Regions from separate parts of the Paenibacillus sp. MER TA 81-3 genome, predicted to be linked through region 4. Evidence: riboswitches for the same ligand, from Rfam matches in the RefSeq annotation. Region 4 holds a riboswitch; each other region holds the start of a gene.
The links. Region 4 has a riboswitch for magnesium ahead of M3650_RS18500 (response regulator transcription factor). Riboswitches for the same ligand answer to the same signal wherever they lie in the genome.
Positions count from the first base shown of each region.

Region 1: it holds a riboswitch for magnesium, as region 4 does, so the genes downstream of both, mgtE (magnesium transporter) here and M3650_RS18500 (response regulator transcription factor) in region 4, are expected to answer to the same signal.
Region 2: it holds a riboswitch for magnesium, as region 4 does, so the genes downstream of both, M3650_RS02745 (FtsW/RodA/SpoVE family cell cycle protein) here and M3650_RS18500 (response regulator transcription factor) in region 4, are expected to answer to the same signal.
Region 3: it holds a riboswitch for magnesium, as region 4 does, so the genes downstream of both, mgtA (magnesium-translocating P-type ATPase) here and M3650_RS18500 (response regulator transcription factor) in region 4, are expected to answer to the same signal.

Region 1 is NZ_JAMAWB010000024.1:77,047-82,854, reverse strand. Features, by position in the region: gene M3650_RS26135 (ROK family protein) at 1-644, opposite strand, end outside; gene M3650_RS26130 (hypothetical protein) at 1,136-1,345, shown strand; gene M3650_RS26125 (GNAT family N-acetyltransferase) at 1,435-1,989, opposite strand; M-box (ykoK) riboswitch at 2,240-2,414, shown strand; gene mgtE (magnesium transporter) at 2,638-3,630, shown strand; gene M3650_RS26115 (YkyA family protein) at 3,737-4,435, opposite strand; gene M3650_RS26110 (polysaccharide deacetylase family protein) at 4,460-5,311, opposite strand; gene M3650_RS26105 (D-2-hydroxyacid dehydrogenase) at 5,670-5,808, opposite strand, start outside.
Region 2 is NZ_JAMAWB010000002.1:107,809-113,616, reverse strand. Features, by position in the region: gene M3650_RS02765 (CAP domain-containing protein) at 1-407, shown strand, start outside; partial or broken gene arsB (ACR3 family arsenite efflux transporter) at 478-1,388, shown strand; gene M3650_RS02755 (hypothetical protein) at 1,572-1,877, shown strand; gene M3650_RS02750 (FUSC family protein) at 2,119-3,162, shown strand; M-box (ykoK) riboswitch at 3,256-3,429, shown strand; gene M3650_RS02745 (FtsW/RodA/SpoVE family cell cycle protein) at 3,724-4,884, shown strand; gene M3650_RS02740 (DoxX family membrane protein) at 4,966-5,478, opposite strand.
Region 3 is NZ_JAMAWB010000002.1:14,353-20,160, reverse strand. Features, by position in the region: gene mgtA (magnesium-translocating P-type ATPase) at 1-1,992, opposite strand, end outside; M-box (ykoK) riboswitch at 2,357-2,529, opposite strand; gene speD (adenosylmethionine decarboxylase) at 2,890-3,279, shown strand; gene M3650_RS02325 (MgtC/SapB family protein) at 3,603-4,301, shown strand; gene M3650_RS02320 (magnesium transporter MgtE N-terminal domain-containing protein) at 4,389-4,565, shown strand; gene M3650_RS02315 (GNAT family N-acetyltransferase) at 4,732-5,403, shown strand; gene M3650_RS02310 (histidine phosphatase family protein) at 5,544-5,808, shown strand, end outside.
Region 4 is NZ_JAMAWB010000012.1:106,020-111,827, forward strand. Features, by position in the region: gene M3650_RS18495 (serine hydrolase domain-containing protein) at 1-1,554, shown strand, start outside; M-box (ykoK) riboswitch at 1,718-1,892, shown strand; gene M3650_RS18500 (response regulator transcription factor) at 2,248-2,715, shown strand; gene M3650_RS32310 (winged helix-turn-helix domain-containing protein) at 2,742-2,951, shown strand; gene M3650_RS18505 (sensor histidine kinase) at 2,956-4,341, shown strand; gene M3650_RS18510 (hypothetical protein) at 4,434-4,985, shown strand; gene ftsW (putative lipid II flippase FtsW) at 5,113-5,808, shown strand, end outside.

The DNA.
Region 1 (5,808 bases), on a different contig from region 4:
TCCCCGCGCTCGTATGACTCACGCAGAATGCTGTCTCGGCCCGCTTCCAGCGCTTGCTTCGCTTGGCGCACGATGCCCGTGGCGGAGACGACCGACTCCAAGCAGCCAGTAAGTCCACAGCCGCATGGTGTCGTTTCGCCGTCAATCGCTACATGTCCCAATTCGCCCGCCATGAAACCGCTGCCGTAATACAATTCACCGTTCACCACGGTAGCAGCTGCCAGCCCCGTTCCGATGGTCACACCGTGCACGACACCCGCTCCACGTCCTGCTCCGCTCATCGCTTCGCCATATACATACATGCGCACATCATTATCTATAAAAACAGGTACGCCAACCTTGACACTCAACCGTCCGGCAACGTCCACGTCATGCCACTTCAAATTGGATGCAAAGATGCTGACACCGCGCTCCGGATCAATAAATCCCGGAATACCGGCTCCGACAGCAAGCAAGTGGCTGCGATCCAGCCCCGTTTTCGCGAACAGCTCATCAATCATGTCGGCCATCTTATCCAAAACGTGATCAACGCCGAGGGCTGCTTCCGTCGGCCGCTTCACCTTATCCACCATCTCGTAGCGCTCGCTCACGAGGCCGCACACGATGTTCGTTCCACCTAGATCGATTCCTATCATATATTGCATGACTTCTCCACCTTGCCTTCCTTATAGCTGTGATTTATCCGTATTATAGCACGGAGCAGTCAACTTTTTGATTGAAAAAATCATAATCCAATTGTTGTGAATATACAACGTATTCATCGTACATTCGAGCTTTTCTGGATGTTAATGACTGCTTCTCACTTCAAGCGTTCGCCATAATTTCGCCTTAAATTTGCCTCAAACTTGGAAACAATATTAAAGACGAACTTGGTACAAATCGCTATAATAGTACTGTGATGTATGTCACACGCGCCACGCGCGATAAATCACAGCCAATTACAGCAGCAGAGCAGCCAGCCAGTTCTAAGCTGCCGTGAATCATTGTGCAGACTTAAATGCTCTGAATTCCCTACAGTATATTAGGTACTTTGCTTCCGGAGCGAGTCTGCTAACGCAGCTTGCCGGTCAACCGTTATTCAAGAGACCCCGGTTCAAGTATTATTTTAATTCGGATTGTAAGAGGTGAATGACCCATGACGTATGTAGACATTAGCAATATAAGCCCGCAATTGTTCGTAACGGTGCTTTTTTTCCTGCTTATCGTATGCCCGCTTCTCAGTCTCGGTGTAGTTCGTTTCTTCCAACAGCGTGTGAAGGCTGGAATTACTTATATCGCTTCTGCGGTCGTATCTTACGTCGTCTTTCTCATCGTTGCGGACTTTGTGGCTAAGACCTGGAGCTGACTCTTTCTTCGAAGGAGTTAGCTTTTTTATTGTCGTGCCTCAAGAGGCTCCCGGTCCTGTGTTCCTGACATTCCATCTTCACAATGCACCTACACGTCCGCTTCCCGTCTCATGACGAAATAACGAAACAATGCGTCTTCAAAGCGGTATTCTGTCAACCCTACTGTCTCGAAGCTGAATGACTCGTAAAAATGAACCGCCTTCGCATTGCTTTCCAGTACAGCAAGCCAGACGGCAGAAGGGACAGCTTGTTCCATTCGTGCCAGGCAGACGTTCATAAGCTCACGCCCGATACCGTGACGCTGGAAATCAGCTTGCACATAAATTTTTTGCAGTTGCATCGGATGCGGCGTATCGACGGATTCATGGCCAGAACCGTCCTTCAGCTTCATGTAACCGGCAGGCTTCCCATCCCAATAGGCCACATAGAAGTGATTGTGCGGCTTCTGCAAGCTCACAGCCAGCTTCCCCGGGGCGAACGTCGCTTCCACATATTTTGCGAGCGTATCAGGTTGGAACAGTTCCCCGAACGTTTCTCGAAACGTCGCTGCTCCGATCTCCGCCAGCAGTTCGGCGCATTCCTCACCCACATGTACAATCTCGATCTCGTTATCGCATTGATTTTCCGTCTTCAGTCGATCCATATAATTCTCCCTTTTTCTATAAAGCATAATGTTGATATTTGCGTAATGCGAACTAATGTTCTATTATGTAAACATTACTCCCTATTCTGTGAAGTTGCAACTATGAATTTTGCAACGAATATCTGTTTGCATAAGATTAAAATACTGTATTCGGACAAGCACCCGCATGTACCCCAAAAAATGAATGTGCCGAAATCATTGACTTATTGTTAAAAGGTGCTATAACTATATAGAGTCAAGAACATAATTTCATATTCCTCGTTAGGTGAGGCTCCTATGTGGAGATATGCTGCTGCCCAAAAATGTCGAGAGACGCCAATGGGTCAACAGAAACCATCGACTTAAGGTGGTTTTTAACGTAGCTGGATGTCGCGTGCGTCATCCTATGCCACATAGTGCTAAAACTCAACGAATAGAGGGCAATGGCACTTGTATTTGCTATATTTTTTAGCATGTAAATTTGCTGCGTATACCAAACATCCTCTTCGTTGCGGATGTTTTTTCTATTTCAGGAGGTGATGAGAGATGGATGGTTCCCCCAGTCCCGAACCGCATAGCAAGCACAACAGCACATTCATAATTATATTTGGAGAACGTCCGTCTCTTATCATCTAACGAAGAGATGGACCATGAAGGAGGTCCATTACTATGGTATTAGCACCTGTTGTCATTGGAAATTATAAAGAGGATTCGGCTGGCAAGCTGATGAAAACTCAGTTCCTTGCCATTCATGAAACATTTACGGTTGAAGAAGCCATTGCTTATTACCGCAAGCACGGAAAAAACATGACGAATATTTATTATATTTATATTACGGGCCACAACGGATTGTTGAAAGGCGTCATCTCCGTAAGAGAATTATTAACCGCCGAAGATCATATTCGTGTTCAGGATATTATGATTAAGCAAGTGGTGTCGGTTACAGCCGACGTCGATCAGGAAGCGGTCGCTAAAATATTTGAGGAAAAAGATCTGGTGTCGATTCCAGTGCTGCACCAGTCGCAGCTGGTCGGCCTCATCGATGTCGATGATATTCTGGATGTCGTGCGGAAGGAAGCGACGGAAGATTTTCATAAGATGGCGCCTGTTACGTCCTTTGCGCAAAACTTGAAAACAGCAAGTATTTACACACTCTACAAAAAACGCATCCCTTGGCTCATCATTCTCGTCTTCATGAATATATTCTCAGGAGCGGGTATCGCCTCTTTTGAAGATTTAATTGCCACGAACGTGGCCCTGGTCTTCTTCTTGCCTCTGCTCATAGATAGTGGCGGCAATGCGGGTTCTCAAGCATCCACGCTCATGATCCGGTCCATGGCTGTCGGGGACATTAAGCTAAGAGACTGGTTCAAGCTGTTCACGAAGGAAGTATCGATCGCGTTCTTCCTCGGCATCACGATGGCGTTAGCCGTTGCAAGCATCGGGTGGTTCCGCGGCGGAATCGATATTGCCGTTATCGTTGCGCTAACGATGGCAGTTATTGTTATGGTCGGCAGCTTAATCGGGATGTCGCTCCCGTTCATTTTCAGCAAATTGAAGCTTGATCCTGCAACAGCGAGCGCGCCGCTCATTACGTCCATTGCCGATATTTGCGGCGTCTTGATTTACTTTTCCATCGCATCTGCGTACTTGAATCTGTAAAGAGCAAGGTTGCGTTAAGCCTCGTATGCCGTCGGACTACCTACATTTTCACACAAAAAAGGAGGGCGCTTGGGCCCTCTTTTTACTCTATCTTGATTCTGTTATACTATCCTTCTTGCTGCTCTGCGTTATCGTCCTGATTGGCTTCCGTATTGGTCACCTGGAGGCCAGCCCCCTTATAAAAGGTGGACTTCAACGTGTTAAATTGGGTCGTATAGTCATTGAACTGTGTCTTTAATTCCTCCACTTGCCGGTATACTTCATTCCGTTCGGAAATCCCTGTCGTAATCGACTTCAGCTTCGTATTTTGCGACTTCAATTCGTCATAGATGAATTGCTCGCGTTCCAGCCATTGACCATACTTCTCATGCAATGCCTTGAACGTGTCATATCGCTTCACATAAGCGGTGTATGCCTGTTCCGCCTGCTTCTTCAACTCTTCATCCTTCAGCTTAGCGATGGCCTTATCCAATTCTCCCATCTGGCTGCGCGCGTCATCAAGGTGCACCTTCACTTGCTCAATCGCCTGTTTGCGTTCTTCCAACGCTTTGTTCGTATTATCAATCAACGTTTGCACGTTGCGATTGTCTTGTTTCCCTTGATCTAAAATATTGATATATTGCTTCTCGTCCTTATCTTCCAACGTCTTCAACGTTTCCAAGGCGGCCGTAACGTTCACTTCTGCCGAAGAAGCCTTCTCGAACGCTTCGAATATCTTCGTCGTCGGCGAAGCGCCGCATCCGGTCAATCCTACTACTACAGACAACAATGCCGCGATAGCGGTAAATTTCTTCCAGCTTGCCAATCTCTTAACCTCCCAGTCCGGATGCTATAATCGCTTGTCGTGATGGAAATTGCATACGAAATGCGCATTCGGGTCATACACTTCAAATTCATAGCCCTTGCTCTGAATATATTCAATAATGGAAGGCAAAGCTTCCAATGTCTGCTGACGATCGTGAAGAAGAATAACTTCCACATCTGCCGTTAACGTTCCTTTGATCTGCTCGAGAATCCGGTTCGGCTGTCCGATAAACTTCCAGTCAAGCGAATCGAGCGTCCAATCCCACATCTTAAAGCCCGCATCCGCAATATCCTTGCGGAACGACTCGCCGATTTGCGGCGCGCTGCCGTATGGTGCCCGAATCAGCGTCGGCTTGAATCCGGTCAGATTCTCCACGATACCCTGCGCTTCCTGGAACTCCTTGATGAAATTCCCTGAACCGCCGCTTTTATAGAGCTTGTTGAAATCGTGCGTCATGCTATGTAGCCCAGGATAATGACCCTCTTCTACCATTCGCTTGACGGCATCCGGATAAGTGTTCATATTATCGCCCAACATGAAATAAGTCGCTTTAATATCGTGTTGCTTCAATAAGTCCATCATATCGTTAGAGTATTTACTCGGTCCGTCATCGAACGTCAAATAGGCAACTTTGCGAGTCATGCCATTAAACTCTTTCGGTATCTCTTTCTCTTTCGCCGCCGAGGCGAACGTGGCTACTTCCGTCACGATCAGATCGCTGCCAGAGGCCGATACCGTGCCAAGCAAGCTCTTCCCTGCGGCATATATGCCTATGCCGATTGCCACAAATAACAAAAACAGAATCGTACGTCCTATAAATTTCTTGCGACTTCTCCGGCGACGTTTGCCGACCGTCACCCTTCCTCTATCCACCATTCTACATATCCACTTCCTTCTAGCGACTTCGTTCGACATTACTATAATATAAATCTACCATTTTGGCATTACAGAAACGTTACAAGATAAGAAGTTTTGTCAAAAATTTAGATACAATGTTGTTACCATTTTAGGGAACAGCTGTAATGACGCTTACAAATGAGAAAAATGACCTTTGTTCGCTCTAACTGTGTTTGTGCACTGTTTCTGCCTTCTTCCGATATATGGCCGTTGAGCTGTAAAAATGCATACACTTTACTCACAAAAACGGCAAAAAAACCGACGCTGGTTAAAAACCAGCGTCGGCTCTAACATCCGCACCACGGGGTGTGGATGACTTCATGATGGATGTATAGTCTTACTGTCTGCTGTCCGTGTGGCGAGAGACGACGTGCTGCGGCATGCCGTTCAAATAAGCCGCAATATTGCCGGAAGCAATATCTAGCAAGCGGCGTCTCGCTGCTTGGGACGCCCATGCCATATGGGGCGTAATGATA
Region 2 (5,808 bases), on a different contig from region 4:
CAACAGGTACGGCAAATCCGAATCAAGGCGTGACGGCTAACTCCGATTTCGCCGCGCAAGTGGTTGATTTAGTGAACCAAGAGCGTGCCAAAGCAGGACTTGAGCCATTGAAATCGGACGCGGCGCTTACTAATGTCGCAATGGTGAAGGCGAAAGACATGTACGACAACAATTACTTTGATCATAATTCGCCGACCCTTGGCTCTCCGTTCGATCTGATGCAGTCCAAAGGGATCCAATATCGTACCGCTGGCGAGAACATTGCCAAAGGACAACGCACACCGGAAGAAGTAATGAATGCGTGGATGAACAGTGAAGGTCACCGTAAAAACATTCTGAACGCAAGCTATACTTCAATCGGCGTTGCATACTACAATGGTGAGTGGGTACAAGAATTTACAGGATAATGACGAACTTTGAAGCCGAAGCCTGCAGAGCAATCTGCAGGCTTTATTTTGCGCTCGTGAACGGAAAACGATGCAGTTGACGTTATGGATCTTTCTCGCTATGGCGCTTGGCGTCGGGATCGTTTCTATATTTCCGGGATGGGGCGTGTATTCAAAGACGTTAAGGTGCTGATCTTATCACTCGTGCAGAACTGGATTATCGGCCCGCTTCTCATGTTCTTGCTGGCGATTCTTTTGCTGCCCGACCATCCTGAATATATGGTTGGTCTCATCTTGATTGGCCTCGCACGCTGCATCGCAATGGTCATCATATGGAATGATCTGGCGCAGGGAGACACGGAATATGCTGCAGGGCTAGTTGCGTTCAACTCCGTATTTCAGATGATATTTTTCCCTATCTACGCTTATGTATTCGTGACTGTTATTCCAGAGTGGCTCGGAATGGAAGGAGCCATCATATCGATTACGATGCTTGAGGTTGTGCAATCGGTATTCATTTATTTGGGCATTCCATTTCTGGCAGGCGTGCTGACCCGGTTCGTGTTGGTGCGGGCGAAGGGCAAGGAATGGTATGAAAAGTCGTTCATTCCGCGCATCAGTCCGCTGACATTAATCGCTTTGCTGTTCACGATCGTCGTGATGTTCTCCTTGAAAGGAGACATGGTCGTCAGCCTTCCGCTCGATGTTGTCCGGATTGCGATTCCGCTGCTGCTCTATTTCGTTTTGATGTTCTTCATCTCGTTCTTCCTAGGAAGACGAATCAGAGCAGGTTATCCGGTGTCGACTACACTGGCATTCACGGCAGGCAGCAACAATTTCGAATTGGCGATTGCGGTTGCTGTCGGTCTATTCGGCATCCATTCTGGAGCAGCCTTTGCCGCGGTCATCGGACCATTGGTCGAAGTTCCGGTCATGATCGGACTAGTTCGGATCGCTCTGCGGATGCAATCCTTATTCCCAACCAAATCAAAACATCCATAGAGAGTGAGGAAATCGAAATGACAGCGAAAAAGACGATATATTTTTTCTATGCGGGCAAATCCTGCAAAAGCCAGATGGGAAACGGCAGAAACGGACAAGTAATGGCAAGTTTCTGTGCTGATACCTAAAAATTGCGCATATGGTGAAGTATATCTCATTACAGTAAGAACGGAGGTTCTTCCCTTGCACAATAATCCTGCTCACCAGCAGTTGGTTTATCAGGCTGACCCCGCGATGGTTCAAGCCATGCATTCGGCCAGGGAAAAAGTTCACCATGTCTGCAACATGTATAAGGATCGGCATGTGCGAGTTCAGACGGTTGACGGTCAAGTATATGATGGGGTCATCTCAAATGTCGATAGAGATTATCTTTATTTGCATACCCAGCATCCCATGCCGCAACGCTCACTGTACGGTTCGTATTATTTTAATAACGACGTCATTTTGCCATTGGTGTTGTATAATTTGCTGGTCATTTCTTTGTTATAGTCATCAGACAGCGTCTGCTGCACGGTTGAAACAAAAGAGTCCTTGTACACTAAAGTGCAAGGACTTATTTGCGCGTCCGCAGCGTCCATATTAAAATCGGCCGCCCTCGCGCGCTCTTACCTCCTGATGCTTGATACAGGGAGACTTGCCGTATACAATAGGAAGGTACTTCATCTCGATACCAATAGAGAAGGAGTAAGTGAATATATTGCGTCATATATTAGTTAAAGGAGGGGTGACTGTGGCATTTGGCGCTAGAGTATTGAAGACGGGGATCGCGGTTACCCTGTCGCTATATATCAGTATGTTCCTGCAATTCAAGACACCGGTCATTGCCGCGGTAGCTGCGATCTTCGCGATGCAGCCGTCCATCTACCGTTCTTGGCGTTATTTTCTGGACCAGTTCCAGACTAATACGGTTGGAGCAGTAGTAGCATTATTGGCGGGGATGGCCTTTTCCAATGCACCGATTGCGGTAGGTATCGTCTGTATTCTGGTCATTATGATATGTTTGAAAATGAAAATGGAAGAGACCGTCGGTCTGACGCTCGTGACGGTCATTACGGTAATGGAAGCCTCGGGACAATGGGATTATGCATTGATTCGATTCGTGCAAATCCTGATTGGCATCGGTTCGGCGTTTCTCATTAACATTTTGTTCTTCCCGCCGAATCCGAAGGTTCAATTCATCGGGCAGATCCAGACCGTCTTCAACAAGATGTCGCTGCTTCTGCGCACGATTATTTCGGATGAGATCAAGGAAGCCGCGTTCCGAACAGAGAAGCAAGCTCTGGAAGACATTATGAAGTCGCTTGCGGATAAGTACAAGCTGTTCGAGGAAGAGACGAAGAAGTTAAAGCGCGCCAAGTACCGGGCTACGCGCCAATTGGTTGTGTACAAGCATCTCCTGAATACGCTGTGGAAGGGGATGGCGGTGCTGAATGCGATTGAAGAGCATTATTTTCAAACAACCCGGACGCCGGAGACGAATAAGTTCTTCGATCATCATCTGGAGATGCTTATCAAATGTCATGAACACGTGCTGCTCAAATTCGAGGACAAGGTAAAGCCAGACAGCACGGAAATTGAACTGATGGAAGCAGAGAACGAATTGTTTATGCAGAAGGCAATGCAGCATTGTGTACAAGAACAGGAAGGGATGCTGCGCCTCTCGATAGTGGCGGCGTCCATGTACGAATATGGTTTTCAGATTGCGCGTCTTGACCGGCTCGTCGGACACGTCGATAAGGAAGAGGACAAAGGACTATTGAACGGCTTGATATAATTGAATTGGAAATAAGCTTGATGCCAATATTGGATATCGAGGAAATGGTTGACAAAGGTGGAGTTTAAGGATAGTATTCTCGGTAGTCTGATTATATATCCTCATTAGGTGAGGCTCCTATACAAACAAAGGCCACTGCCCGGAAATATCGAAAGATGCCTACGGGTAGAACAGGAACTGTCGAGCTAAGGCTTTTCTTAAGGTGGCTAAGAAATGATTGTATTTCTTTACGTTGTATAGTGCCAAAGCCCGGTTAAGGGGAGGCGTAAGTAAACACATTTGTTTCATTATGCACCCTCTAGCAGCCATGCTTGGAGGGTTTTATTATGTGCGCGGGAGGTGACTGTTCGAATGGACGGAAGCGGAAGTAGGATGTTTGACCAATTACGGCTTAGGTCTGCGATGCAGAAGCATTCCCTGATCATTTCCATTGATGGTTGCCAACGGGCATACGTACTTTGGTTATGAATCTCACTGATTTTGCCACGGAACGCTTTTGATATCATTCGCATACATCCGAGAGCTGCTGCCAAGCAATTATGAAATAAAAGAGGTTATAGTATGCTGCGAAAATTAAAACGTGTGGATCCGTTGATGGTGTGGATTTTGCTGTGCTTTATGGCGGTTAGCACTATCGTTATTTACAGCGCAACGACAAATACGAGTTATGAAGGCTTGCACAAGAACAACATGATGCTCTATGCCGCATTTTTTATTCCGCTCCTCGTTACGGCTTGGTTCGATTATCGGGTTGTCGTGCGTTATTTATCCGTCGTCCTCTACGTCACTGGCATTGCATTGTTGGCGCTCGTCATGTTCAAAGGGGTTGACATCAATGGTTCTGTACGCTGGATTGCCATCGGAGGACAGCAATTTCAGCCTTCCGAATTAATGAAGCTGTTCACCATATTGATGTTGGCCCGGTTTTTGGGGCTGCGTGAAGGGGAGGAGCTGCGGCTGGTTCGGGATATCGTCCCGCTCGGCCTCATTATCGCGATTCCGGTCTTTTTTGTTTTGAAGCAGCCTGATTTAGGAACGTCGATCGTGTTCGCGGCGATTTTTGTCGCTATGATATGGATGGCAAATGTGCGTATGTCACATATGATAATCGGTTTGTCTGCGACAGCCGCTGTTATCGTTTCCATTGTGGTTCTGTATTACACGAACAGCGATTTGCTGGCCCAATTCATTAAGCCTCATCAGATGGCGCGCATTGAAACATTTCTTAATCCGACCAGCGACTCGGATCAGGCGTGGCATGTGATGAATTCGATCCGTGCGATCGGTTCGGGCAGGCTGTCGGGAGACGGGTTCACTCAAGGCTTTTTTATTCATAGCGGGTACATTCCTTACAGTTATTCGGATTCGATATTCGTCGTCATTGGTGAGGAGTTCGGTTTTCTTGGATCCGCCATGCTCATTCTGTTATATTTTCTGCTCATCTACCGTATGGTTCTGATTGTGAAAGACAGCAATAATCTGGAGGGCGCCTATCTCGTTGTCGGCATTATTGCGATGTTCACGCTGCAAATCTTCGAAAATATCGCCATGCATATCGGGTTGATGCCGCTCACAGGGCTGTCCCTGCCATTTATAAGCTACGGCGGGAGCTCGCTTCTGACCAATATGATCTCGATCGGGCTCGTGTTAAGCGTCAAAATTCATCAGGAAGAACCCGATCTGCTAGAACCGCTCACAACGAAATCAGTCATGTTCCATTAATTGTGATGATGCTAATGCGGTCAGTCAAATCCGAATGTTGCGTGAACCAAGCCCTTGCCATTCAGGCAAGGGCTTGCGGTATTAAGCTTGAGCTTGCGCCTGTGGCTGCGCATGTGCCTGCGGGGGAATTCGCCTGGCCCTGCCGAGGAAAAAGTACCCGTCTAAGCCGATTCTGCCCGCGTTCCATCCGGCTACTGCAATGAAGCTGCAGATTAGGATAAACAAGGGATTCCAACTGATCGAACCTGAGAACAGAAAGGAAAAATTCATCATCATGCCCATAATAGAGGCCAGCCAAGTCATCAGCCCGAGAATGAGGCCAAGTCCGACTAGAAGCTCGCCAAAGGCCACCAAGTAGCTGAAGAAGCCGGAGGTTGGCAGAGCGACGTTCTTGAGGAACCACGCCCACCAACCGGGAACGATTGGACGATCGCCAACCGAATTGGCGATCGCCGCTTCAAGAAAGCCGCTTGCATCGAATCCATTCGTAAGTTTCCCCCATCCTGCCGTCACCCATTTATACCCAACGTATAGACGGAGAACACACAGCAGCACGGCGGCGCTGAAATGGGATCGCAGCCAGTGCACAAACATAAGTAAACCACTCCTTTTGCTTTGAATTTAGGCAGCACGCTGTCTTATGATACCGGTTCTGGTATATTGTACAAAAGTTGAAGCGGTTTAACAAATAGTTATCGGTTACATTTTGAGGGGGAAATTTCTACAATTTTATCATTAATACATTGACTGATGAGTTATCAGGTATAAAAAAGCAATTTCCAGAACAAGGGGTAACTCTGTAAACGCTTAATGTCAAGTTGATTCAGATGGAAAGAAAACTGTCAAAAGTGAAAAGACGGCTTTAAGCAATAACAAATACATAGCATAAGGGAAGAAGCAGGATGGGCACGCATTGGCGGAGCT
Region 3 (5,808 bases), on a different contig from region 4:
TTCCAGTACCATCAAGCTTTTTTCTAGCAATATGATGTCTGCCGATTCCTTGGAAATATCGACAGCCGTATCTACGGAAATACCGACATCCGCTTCTTTGAGCGACACTGCATCATTAATGCCATCGCCCATAAATCCGACCGTGTGCCCTTTGCTTTTCAAGACACGGACGATTCGCGCCTTTTGCATTGGATTCACTTTGGCAAAGACATTAGAGCTTTCGGCGACATCGGCTAACTGTTGATCCGTTAATCGTTCTATCTCACTTCCAAGCACGATATCACTGATAGTAAGCCCGACATCTTTACATACTTTGCGGGTAACCGCCGCGTTATCTCCGGTAATGATTTTTACTTCCACACCGCTGTCTTTCAGGGCCCGAATGGCCTCCCGTGCCGTTTCTTTCGGCGGATCGAGGAAGCCGATATATCCGGCCAGTATGAGATCCTGTTCGTCTTTTACGCTATACGGTTCGTCTGTTGCCGCCATTTGCTTAATGGCTACGGCGATGACTCGCAAGCCGTCCATGTTCAAGCTGTTGACCAATCGTTGAGCCCGGTCGGCTCGTTCTGGCGTGAGGGGGACGATCTGCCCGTTGTCGGACACATGCGAACAAATGCTTAGAACTTCCTCCATAGCTCCTTTACAGATGAGCAGATGTCCGTTGCCCCGTTTCTCCAGTACGACGGACATGCGGCGGCGGTTGAAGTCGAACGGAATCTCATCGAATTTCGAATAGTTATTCTCTGCGCCCAACACATCCGACAGCTCCGCGTGCTCCAGAACCGCCACATCCAGCAAGTTTTTCAGCCCAGTCTGGTGGTAGCTGTTCAGATAAGCATATTCCAACACTTGATTATCATCTTCGCCATTGATGTCCAGATGACGTTCCAAAATAATTTTGTCCTGAGTCAGAGTGCCGGTTTTGTCCGTACATAAGATGTCCATGGCACCGAAGTTCTGAATTGAATTGAGCCGTTTAACGACCACTTTGTTCCGCGCCATAATCGATGCGCCTTTGGCAAGATTGCCAGCCACGACAACCGGCAGCATTTCCGGCGTAAGGCCGACCGCAACGGATAAGCCGAAGAACAGCGCGTCCATCCAATCTCCTTTTGTGAACCCGTTGATAAGGAAAATAACAGGAACCATAATGAGCATGAAGCGAATAAGCACGAAGGTAACGCTCTTGACGCCTTTGTCGAAGCTCGTAAGCGGCGGCTTGCCGATTAAGGTGCTGGCCATTGAACCGAAGTAGGTATGGTCACCCGTCGACACAACGACAGCGGAGGCTGAACCACTGATTACATTCGTGCCCATATAACACATATTGTTCAGTTCCAGCGCATTGGTGGGCGTCAGTTGGTTGCGATTGCGAGCCAACTTCGAGGCGCCGCGCGGCAGCGTATCCAGCTTCTCCACAGGCATCGCTTCACCGGTCAAAGCGGATTCTCCGACAAACAGATCCTTCGAGTGAACGAGTCTGACATCTGCCGGCACCATGTCGCCTGCGGAGAGATGGATGATATCACCGGGGACGAGCAGTTCCAGATCAATTTCTTTGCGCTTAGATTGACGGTTCACCGTTGCTGTCGTTTTGACCATTTCCTTCAGCTTCTCGGCGGTGCGTGCGGAACGGAATTCTTGCGTGAATGTAATGATGACACTAACAGTGACCATGGTTGTAATAATGACGACGGCTTCGACATCATCATCGGCGATATATGAGAATAAGGCCAAGGAAAGCAGGATGAGAATAAACGGGTTTTTGAAGCAGGCAAGCAATTGGACATACCATGCTGGTGTTTTCTCGTGCGCCACTTGATTTTTCCCATATTGCTCCAGTCTCTTGTTGGCTTCTATGTCCGTGAGCCCCCCAGAACTTGTGCCAAACTCTTCCATCAAATCCTCTTCGTGGACGATGGAAGCTTGGATTAAACGTTCCGCGATCTCGCGGTTTTGCATTTCTTTATCTTTCATTGGTTTGTTCATTATTCTAACTCCTCTCTACACAACAGGCGTTTTCGATTGAAAGCGCCTGTTCTACTTCACTTCAAATTGAACGCAAAAAAGCTCTCCCTGTTGGAGGGAGAGCGAGTGTTCCGAGCATTCATCATGGGCTTGCATGTCTCAACTGCGCATACTTAAATACACCCGCCTGCATCTGCAGTTTGAATGGAAATAAAAGTATGGGAAACACGCAAGAGCATGACAAAGCCAGCTCTCCTTCAGTACAGGATATCGGTTGAACTTACATAATCGGCTGGTTGGTCCACTGTCCAAGGATGTTCCCCCCTCTGCAAAATAAAAACCCTCCAGGAGACCTAGAGGGTTAGAAACGCACGCAAAAAAGCTTCCGGATCCCCCTAGTCGAGTTTTGGCACTATACAACGTAAAGAGATGCAATGTCTCTTAGCCACCTTAAGAAAAGCCTTAATCCGGCAGTTCCTGTTCTACCCATGGGCATCTTTCGATATTTCTGGGCAGTGGCCTCTGTTTGTATAGGAGCCTCACCTAACGAGGACTTATTTAATTCCTAGTCATCTTAAGTCTTATATTTTCGTTTGTCAAGCTGTAAATTTGTTCAAAGAGATACTGCTGCTGTGTATGCGGTTCGGTAAATATGAGAAAAATGGGCATAACAAAGCAGTTTGTTAGGATTGACAATTGGATGGTCAGGAAGTACGATTTTCTTGTCAGTATTTTACTATTTTGTGTGCAACAAAGGGGGTATGCACCATGGACAGTAGTGACAGTCGACAATCGCAATCAAAACTACTCATAACAAGGAGCGGGGAGGATAAGCGCTCGCATGGTGCTGCCATCAGCAGATAATCAGGCTGGGAACAGCAAGCTGATTGTCTTCTCCCCAGAAAGGGGAAATGCCAAATGACCTACTCTACGTATGGAAGACACGTCGTGGCTGACTTATGGGAAGTTGATTTTGACCGGATTAATAATGCTGAATTTTTACAGAACCAACTGATCGAAGCCGCAGAAAAATGTGGAGCAACCGTGTTGTCCGTGTCGGAACAGCAATTTGAGCCCCAAGGGGCTACCGTACTTTTGTTATTGTCAGAGAGCCATCTCTCGATTCATACGTATCCGGAAAAAGGGTTCGCAGCTTTGGATTGTTACACCTGTGGGGACAAGGTTGATCCCGAAGTAGCCATTCACTATTTACTGTCTGTGCTCAAGCCTAAAACGTATATTGTGAAGAAGCTAATCCGGGGAGTCGGAGAAATGATAGAAGAATCGCCAGCGATAACTTCGATGTAGACACCTATTGACAACATGATTCATCTGAAGTAAAATCCAGAATGCTTGCAGGATTTATATTTGTTGGAAAGGGGGAATATATTCATGGATAGCAGCCCAGGCCGAAATGTCATGTTTTCAGTCTGTTCATTTGCTGTAAAGAGGAAGAGCTCTGTTCTTTTGCCGCTCCCATGTTCCCCGTGTTTGGATTTTCATCGATCCCATCAAGCAGGATGGGTCTGTTCAAGCAGGTTTATTTGACATGTGAGCCACACAAGTACACTGCCAGCTCTCCCTTTCCGGGGGAGCTTTTTTTGATCTATAGAGAGGTGATGCCGTTGACTATGGAAATAGTGCTGAAGCTGGGACTTGCTTTATTTTTTGGAATGCTCATCGGAATCGATAGACAAATTAAACAAAAACAATTGGGATTAAGGCCTAGTATGATCATCTGTATTGCCAGCTGTCTACTCACCATCGTTTCGATTGAAGCATTCGGCAAATTTGGTGGTGCGGATCACCCTAATATGGATCCGATGCGATTGGCCGCGCAGATTGTAAGCGGAGTCGGGTTCATTGGGGCGGGTGTCATTTTGCGAAGAAGCAACGAGGTTATTTCGGGCCTGACCTCTGCGGCGCTTATATGGTCAGCTTCGGCGCTTGGCATTGCGATCGGGGCAGGGTTCTATGCGGAAGCGGCATGTGGCGTCATCCTGATGATTGCGGCTGTTAATGTCGTGCCCTACCTCATCAAATCAATTGGACCGGCAAGGCTGAATCGGTACGATGTCGCCGTCAAGATTGTAGTGGAATCCAATTTGCGCATGACTGAATTAATCAAGATGCTCGAACGTAAAGGTCAGTTTGGCCATGCCAAAAAAGATGAATTCAAAATACGGCATTTAAAGCTTAAGGATCTCGATAACGAACGACAGCTCATCGATTTGGTGCTGTCCGTGCCGAAAAATCAATATACGACGGAAATATATTATTACATTAAGAAAGTGGACCATGTGTTAAAGGTGGATGTCGAGAATTTGTGATGTCAAGCGGAAGGCATAAACATTTTGGATGAAAGGAGTCTTGTATGATGATTAGGCTAAATGAATATCAATTTAAGGAATTCCTTCTTGTCCCCAGCTGAATTTGGGCATATTTTCGCTGAGCTTCATCCGCTGCAGCAAAAAAAATACATTCTGGAGCTCGATCATCAGTATGCTATAACGATGTTGAATGAGCTTCCTTCGGATAATGCCACTCATTTTATCGGGCTGCTGTCGAACAAAGAGGTTTTCTCTGGAGCGTAATTCGCAAGTCATATCCGTCTCCACGGATGCGAATGAAGTGGAAAGCTAGACTTGTGGAATTATATGGCATATACTTGTTTCAAATGAAAACGGTCACACCGATCTTTCGTATATTTAACGTAGAGAAAGCGAAAGAGTATTGCTGTTGCTAACATTGAATACCTGTATGAACGACTCACAACAAAGCAATATAAACATGCTCGTCCTGGCTTGGATCACGACGATAAGTGATTGTCTATTACGGATCCCTTTGGCAATCGTCTTCATTTTTTTGAGCCCCAACCATAACGATGACCTGGCATTAGAAACCCGTACCCGCTGCTGCTATTCAAGAGGCTGTTATGCGGGTTTCTTTCTACCTGTGGAAGGAGAATATTACATGAAGCAATTCGATGTTGAAATTAGAGCGGCAGCAGAAAGCGAATGGGACCAAGTCTGGAACCTGCTTGAGCGCAGAGGAGCAACCGATGCCAAGGAATTAGCCGAATCCCGATTTTTATCCATTTTTCAGAATAGACAGCATTATTTGCCTATCGCGGCTGTAGATCAAAAGCTTGTAGGGTATGGCTGGGTGCAAAATTATGGGCCGCATTTGCGCTCGGGACAACAGCTATTCCGATTGCATGATCTTTTTGTGCTCGAACCATACAGGAAGAATCGAATCGCCGCCGCTCTTTTTGAGAGTATGAAAGAATGGTCACAGCATAACGGAGCATCGTGGTTGCAATGGAACGCAAATCCCACATCGACGAGTTTTTATATGCGCTTAGGTTATCAGCCCATTCCAGAGGAAGATGAAGGATTCCCTTTCTTTGAAATCGAGTTTGCAGCGAAATAGAACAGCGAGACTTGGAGCTGATATCCAACGAAGGACAGAAGAACTTTGTAGATTAAAGTGGTGCAGGGCAGCAGCTGCCATTCGCTTACAGACGTAAAAAGCACATCGTTTCTAGAATGAAATCAAGGTGGTGTATCTCCATGAAACGTATCTATCTGATTAGGCATTGCCAGGCCGCAGGACAAGAGCCAGAGGCTCCGTTGACAACGGAGGGAGTAAGGCAGGCGAAGGAACTAAGAGACTTTCTTGCTCACCGAGGTATTGAACGAATCGTTGCAAGTCCTTATTTGAGAGCGGTTTCAACAATCCGTCCCTTAGCTGAATTGCTGCAAATCTCCGTCCATACGGATGCCAGACTTCAGGAACGAGTGCTATGTTCATATGACATGATTGATTGGCTTGATA
Region 4 (5,808 bases):
CTGGCTGTTCAAAGCCTAAAGGCAGATCCGGGCGCGTTCTCGGTGTATTGCAACGATAGCTTTACGTTAGCTGAGATTCTGGTTGAGAGAGTAAGCGGCATGGACTTCACATCATTTATACACAAGTATTTTACAGCGCCTTTAGGCATGACCAATACAAAGACGCCGCTGGAACAGATAGATCCATCCAGGATGGCAGGACTCTATTATCCAACTTATGAAGGGCAGCTTCCAAGAGACACCGTAAATGTCATCGGAACGGGCGGCATTTATTCAACAGCTGAAGATATCGTTTCGTTTGCAAAGATCTTCACGGGGCAAGCAGACGGCATTCTTTCTGACAAATCGCTAAAGGCAATGGAGCAAGAAGAGTACAAAAGAGGCATGTGGCCGAAAGATGCCGATTCGTCAGTCGGGTTCGGGCTCGGCTGGGATAGTGTGAACATGTTCCCATTCAGCGATTACGGCATTAAGGCGCTCACGAAAGGCGGCGATACGATACTGTATCATTCATCGCTGGTCGTTCTGCCGGAGCATAACATGGCCGCAGCCGTTCTCTCCTCGGGCGGCGACAGCATGACCGATCAATTATTGGCGAATGAGATGCTGCTAAGCGCGCTGCAAGAGAAGGGCGTTATTAAAGAACGGAAACCGGCGAAGTCGCATGGCGTGCCCGTAAAGGCAAACATGCCGCAGGAAGTTGCGAAGAACGCAGGCATTTACGGCGCTTTCAACCAATTGGCCAAGATAGAAGTCAGCGCTGATGGCGAGCTGTCCGTGTCCATGATTATGCTGCCTGAATACCCCGTTGCGAAATACACGTACACCGCTGATGGCTCTTTCGTTAATGCGGATGGAAGCGAAAAGGCCAGCTTTGTTACAGAGGACAACGGACGGACCTATTTATGGGTTAGAACGTATTCCGCCTTGCCGGGCCTTGGACAGACGGCGCTGTCGCAATATACTGCCGAGAAGCTTGAAGCCAATCCATTATCGGCAGATGTGGCTGCGGCATGGGCGAATCGTGAAGGCAAGAAATATTATGCAGTCAACGAAAAATATACATCGATGTGGTATTACATCTCTATGCCTTCCATCCAAGTCTCCACCGTTACAGATGCTTCTGGGTATTGGGCGAACAAAAAGATAAAAGGGGCGGACAAAGCGGTCAGCGAACTGCAAATCCCGTTTTTGGGCAGCAGAGATGCGATGGAACACAATTTTTATACGAAAAAGGGCATTGAATATTTGGATGTAGCCGGCAGCCTGTATGTTCGCGAAGAGGCTGTAAAGCAGCTCTATGCGGGCAAGCAATCTTCTGTTACCGTCCAAGCGGATGGATATGCCAAATGGTACAGCATTCCTGCGGCAGCCGCAGGAAAGACGATGCTGGTTGATATGCCGGAAACAGGCGCCTTCGTTGTATACGATCAAAAAGGCGCGTGCGTGAACGACACGGTCGTCAGCGGCAAGAACGAGATCGTGCTGCCGCAAAGCGGAACAGTTGTATTCGCAGGCGAGGCTGGCGCGAAATTCGGAATTTCACTGAAATAATTTCATCATGCAGCAGGTTTGCGCGGCGGCGCTGAACCCGCTTTTATTAAGGGAAGTGGGGAGTTCCACTAGAGAAAGATTTACTCACTTGGTCAAATCGTTATGATTTTCACCTTGGCTATTGACAATTGCAAGCGATAGGGATACGATTCAGAAGTAATAAATATGTCCTCGTTAGGTGAGGCTCCTATACAAATACAGGCCACTGCCCGGAAACATCGAAAGATGCCAATGGGTAGAACAGGGATTGCCGGATTAAGGCTTTTCATAACGTGGCTAAGAGATGAATGATTCTCTTTACGTTGTATAGTGCCAAAACTCGGCTTGGGGGAACGGATGTTTTTTTGTGTGCATTCATTACACCCTCTAGTCATACTAGAGGGTTTTTTCATTTTATTTAGAAAAGGGGGGAACTTCCGAATGGACAGTCTTCCGAGTAGTGTATCATATAATCATCAGCACTATGCAAAAAGGGAGAACTGTGTTCTCTTCGCTCTCAAATGTTTCCCTTACGTATATTCCCGGCGGCTCTAACTGGCAGGGCAGGTCTATTTAAATATGCGTATTTGACTAATGAGCGAATGAGATAACACATACAACAGTCAGCTCTCCCTGATGCCAGGGAGAGCTTTTTTGTGATCGTTTATTTCATTATTAGCCCAATGAATTGGATTGGGCCTTGGGGAGGCAGCTATGGAATCTTTACACCGCAACCATGTGCTCATTGTTGAGGATGATGACAATATAAGACGTTTTGTATCGATTAATTTGGAAAGAAACGGATTCACAGTCACTGAGTCTGCACTTGGAGCGACGGCTTTACAGAGTCTCGCCGCAACTCGGCCGGATGTAGTGGTTCTGGACATCATGCTTCCCGATATAGATGGTTTTGAGTTTTGCAGGAAGCTAAGAGAAATCGATCCCTATATCGTGATTGTCTTTCTCACTGCGCGCGGACAAGACTTGGACAAGATCAGGGGGCTTGAACTTGGTGCTGACGATTACATCGTAAAGCCGTTCAATCCGTTAGAGCTTATCGCGAGAATCAGAACGGTGCTGCGCCGTACCCAGCATGCGGGGGGACCTCACGCAAGGTGCTCGAGTCTGGCGCGATCCGGCTTGATCTGGATGCTAACAAGTTATTTAAATCTGACTGTTTAATCGATTTAACGCCGAAAGAATATCAAATGATTAAGGTGTTTTTGGAATATCCCGATAAAGCCTTATCCAGAAACGACCTTCTGAATCTGATTTGGGGAGTGAATTTTGTCGGAGATCCCAAGACCGTAGATGTTCACGTTCGCAAGCTAAGAGAAAAGATTGAAGACGACTGCTCCAAGCCGCGGCTGATCGAAACCGTCTGGGGACGAGGATACCGTTGGAGAAAGGAAGAATGAAATTTTGGGCATCCAAAAAAGATTAGTGGGAAGTTATTTTGCCGTCATTTTAATTACAGTATGTATTTTGGAAATTTTTCTAATTGCGTCGGTGAACTATTATTACTATCACAATGTTGAACGAATCCTGGTGAATCAAGCGGAAATATCCGCTTCTTTTTTTCATCAATATTTTGCCGAGGAAGAATTAGAGAAGCAGTCCGAACGGCTATTAAACGGATTTTCTCAAAATACCGCCGCACAAGTGCAGATTATTAGTTCTTCCGGGCAGCTTCTTCAGGACTCTGCGGGAGCTCAAGACGGGAAAAATATGCTCGATTATCCAGATGTGCAAGAGGCATGCAGCGGAACCGTCGGAATCTGGAAGGGACGTGAGCCATCCGTGCATGACACCGTATTAGCCGTATCTTATCCGCTGCAGGCTAAGGATATGACAGTGGGGGCAGTCAGATTTGTCACTTCTCTAACCGACACGATGGCAACCATCCGCTATATTACTGTCATATTTATTTCCGTCGGTCTAATTGTCGTTGCGATTGTTGCCGTTCTCGGCATTTTCCTGTCCAGGACAATTACGGGTTCAATTACGGAGCTTAAGCTGGCAGCCGAACAAATGGCTGAAGGCGATTTCACGGCAAGAGCGAAAAAACGGTACCGGGACGAGCTGGGAACGCTCGCGGATACGTTCAATACGATGGCAGCCAAAATACGGCGAAACGAACAGCTCAAAAACGATTTCATTTCATCCGTCTCCCATGAGATTCGCACCCCGTTAACGTCCATAAAAGGGTGGGTAGTAACCTTAAAAACGGAGCCGAAGGACGGTACGGCTATGCTTGCAGACGGGCTTGAAATCATTGAGTCGGAAACCGACAGGTTAACCGTGCTGGTGGACGAATTACTGGATCTCTCTAAGCTGGACAATGGACGAATTGTGCTATCCCGCACCCCGCTTCATCTTGCGGACTTGCTTCGGCATATCGGTAAGCAGCTGGCTCCAAGAGCTGCCAGACAGAGCATTTCGCTGGAGGTGCAGGCAGACGATACATTGCCCGTCATTCACGCTGACGAAAATCGGTTGAAGCAAGTGCTCATTAATCTATTAGACAACGCACTTAAATTTACTGGTCCAAATGGAATCATTAAAGTGTACACCCAATCGTCTCAGGAACAGGTCGTCATTACCGTCGAGGATACGGGAGCGGGAATTGCGGAGGAGGACATCGAGCATGTCTTGCAAAAGTTTTACAAGGGGAATAACAGTGCTGCCGGGAGCGGCTTGGGATTATCCATATGTTATGAAATCGTCAAGCTGCACCAAGGACAGTTAAAGATCGACAGTCAGTCAGGACAGGGAACTAAGGTTTATATTTATCTTCCACGCAACTAACAAAGGAACTTTAACTTTTTCATAACCTCTTATTTTTTGCAGCCATATAAAATAGAGAATAGAACAATGACAAGCGAGGAGCCGGGAACAGAATGTTGGGTAAGCAGATGTGGACAGGACTCATTGTGACTACGTTGTTGTGGATTGGCGGGTGCAGCATGCCTGCTACCCCCATCGATTTGATTAAGTCTCCGTTGTCTGAAGAGAATCTCCATAGCGACATCCTTCGAACTTTACTGCCTGACGGAGCTAGGTTGCTAGTCTCGGCCCATGGTGAAGGGAGTAAAGGCATTTCATTCGGAGATGTGGATGGAGACGGCATCGATGAGGCTGTCGTGGTATATGAAGAGAGCTCTCGTAACGAAAGGATACGAAAGGCTGCGTTGTTGAAGCAGCAGGATGAAGAATGGCAGATTGTCTGGGATACGAAAGGCTTCGGCTACGGCTTGGACTACGCAGGGATTGCGGATGTTAACGAGGACGGACTCTCCGACATCATTCTGGGATGGACCTTGGGGGCAGGAGAAAAAGGGCTGGATGTTTACGTGTGGAGGGATAATGCCATGACACTATGGGGCAAAAAAGGATACCGCGGCCAATTTGATCTGGGCGGGAGCGGGTTGTCTATCCAATTGCACAGGTGATATCCGCAAGCTCTCTCTTACAGGAGAGCTTTTTTGTTTTGATCATCTACGAAAACCGATGATAAGGCAGGGTTCCATGAAGGATTAAGTCCAATCGGCCGCGCTTTTTCAGGAGGTGTTTTCCGATTTGAAAGGTAAAATAAAAGGCCGTCCGGATTTTTTGCTGCTTTTTTTAACGGTTTTACTGGTCTGCTTTGGTTTGGCTATGGTTTTTAGCGCCAGTTCGTCCATCGTCACCTTTAAGCATGAAAGTCCGTGGTATTACGCATTAAGACAGAGCATATTTGCTTTCGCCGGACTCGTTATCATGCTATTTTTTATGAGCATTCCCTTTCCAATGTGGAAAAAGGTTGCGCCATTCCTTCTGCTTATGTCGTTATTGCTGCTTGTACTGGTGTTGATTGGCGGTGTTAACATCAATGGAGCAAAAAGATGGTTTTTTGTGGGCGGCTTTACTTTTCAACCGGCTGAATTCACCAAGTTATCACTCATCGTGTACTTATCAGCTTTGATTAGCAAAAAAGGAGAACGGATCCGGGATTTCAAAAAAGGAGTGCTGCCCCTATTGGTTATGGTTGGTTTCATCCTCTTGCTTATCATGATGCAACCGGATTTCGGCACCGTGTTAATTTTGTTTTTTATTTCAAGCACGATCATTGTGATCGGCGGTATTGATTTGCGTCATCTTTTCATGCTAAGTCTGGGGCTTGTACCGATTTTTATTTATCTTGCGTTCAGTAAAAGTTACCGGCTCCAGCGAATCAGCTCTTTTTTAAATCCGTTTGATGACCAGTCTGGCTCCGGGTATCAGCTGATTCAATCG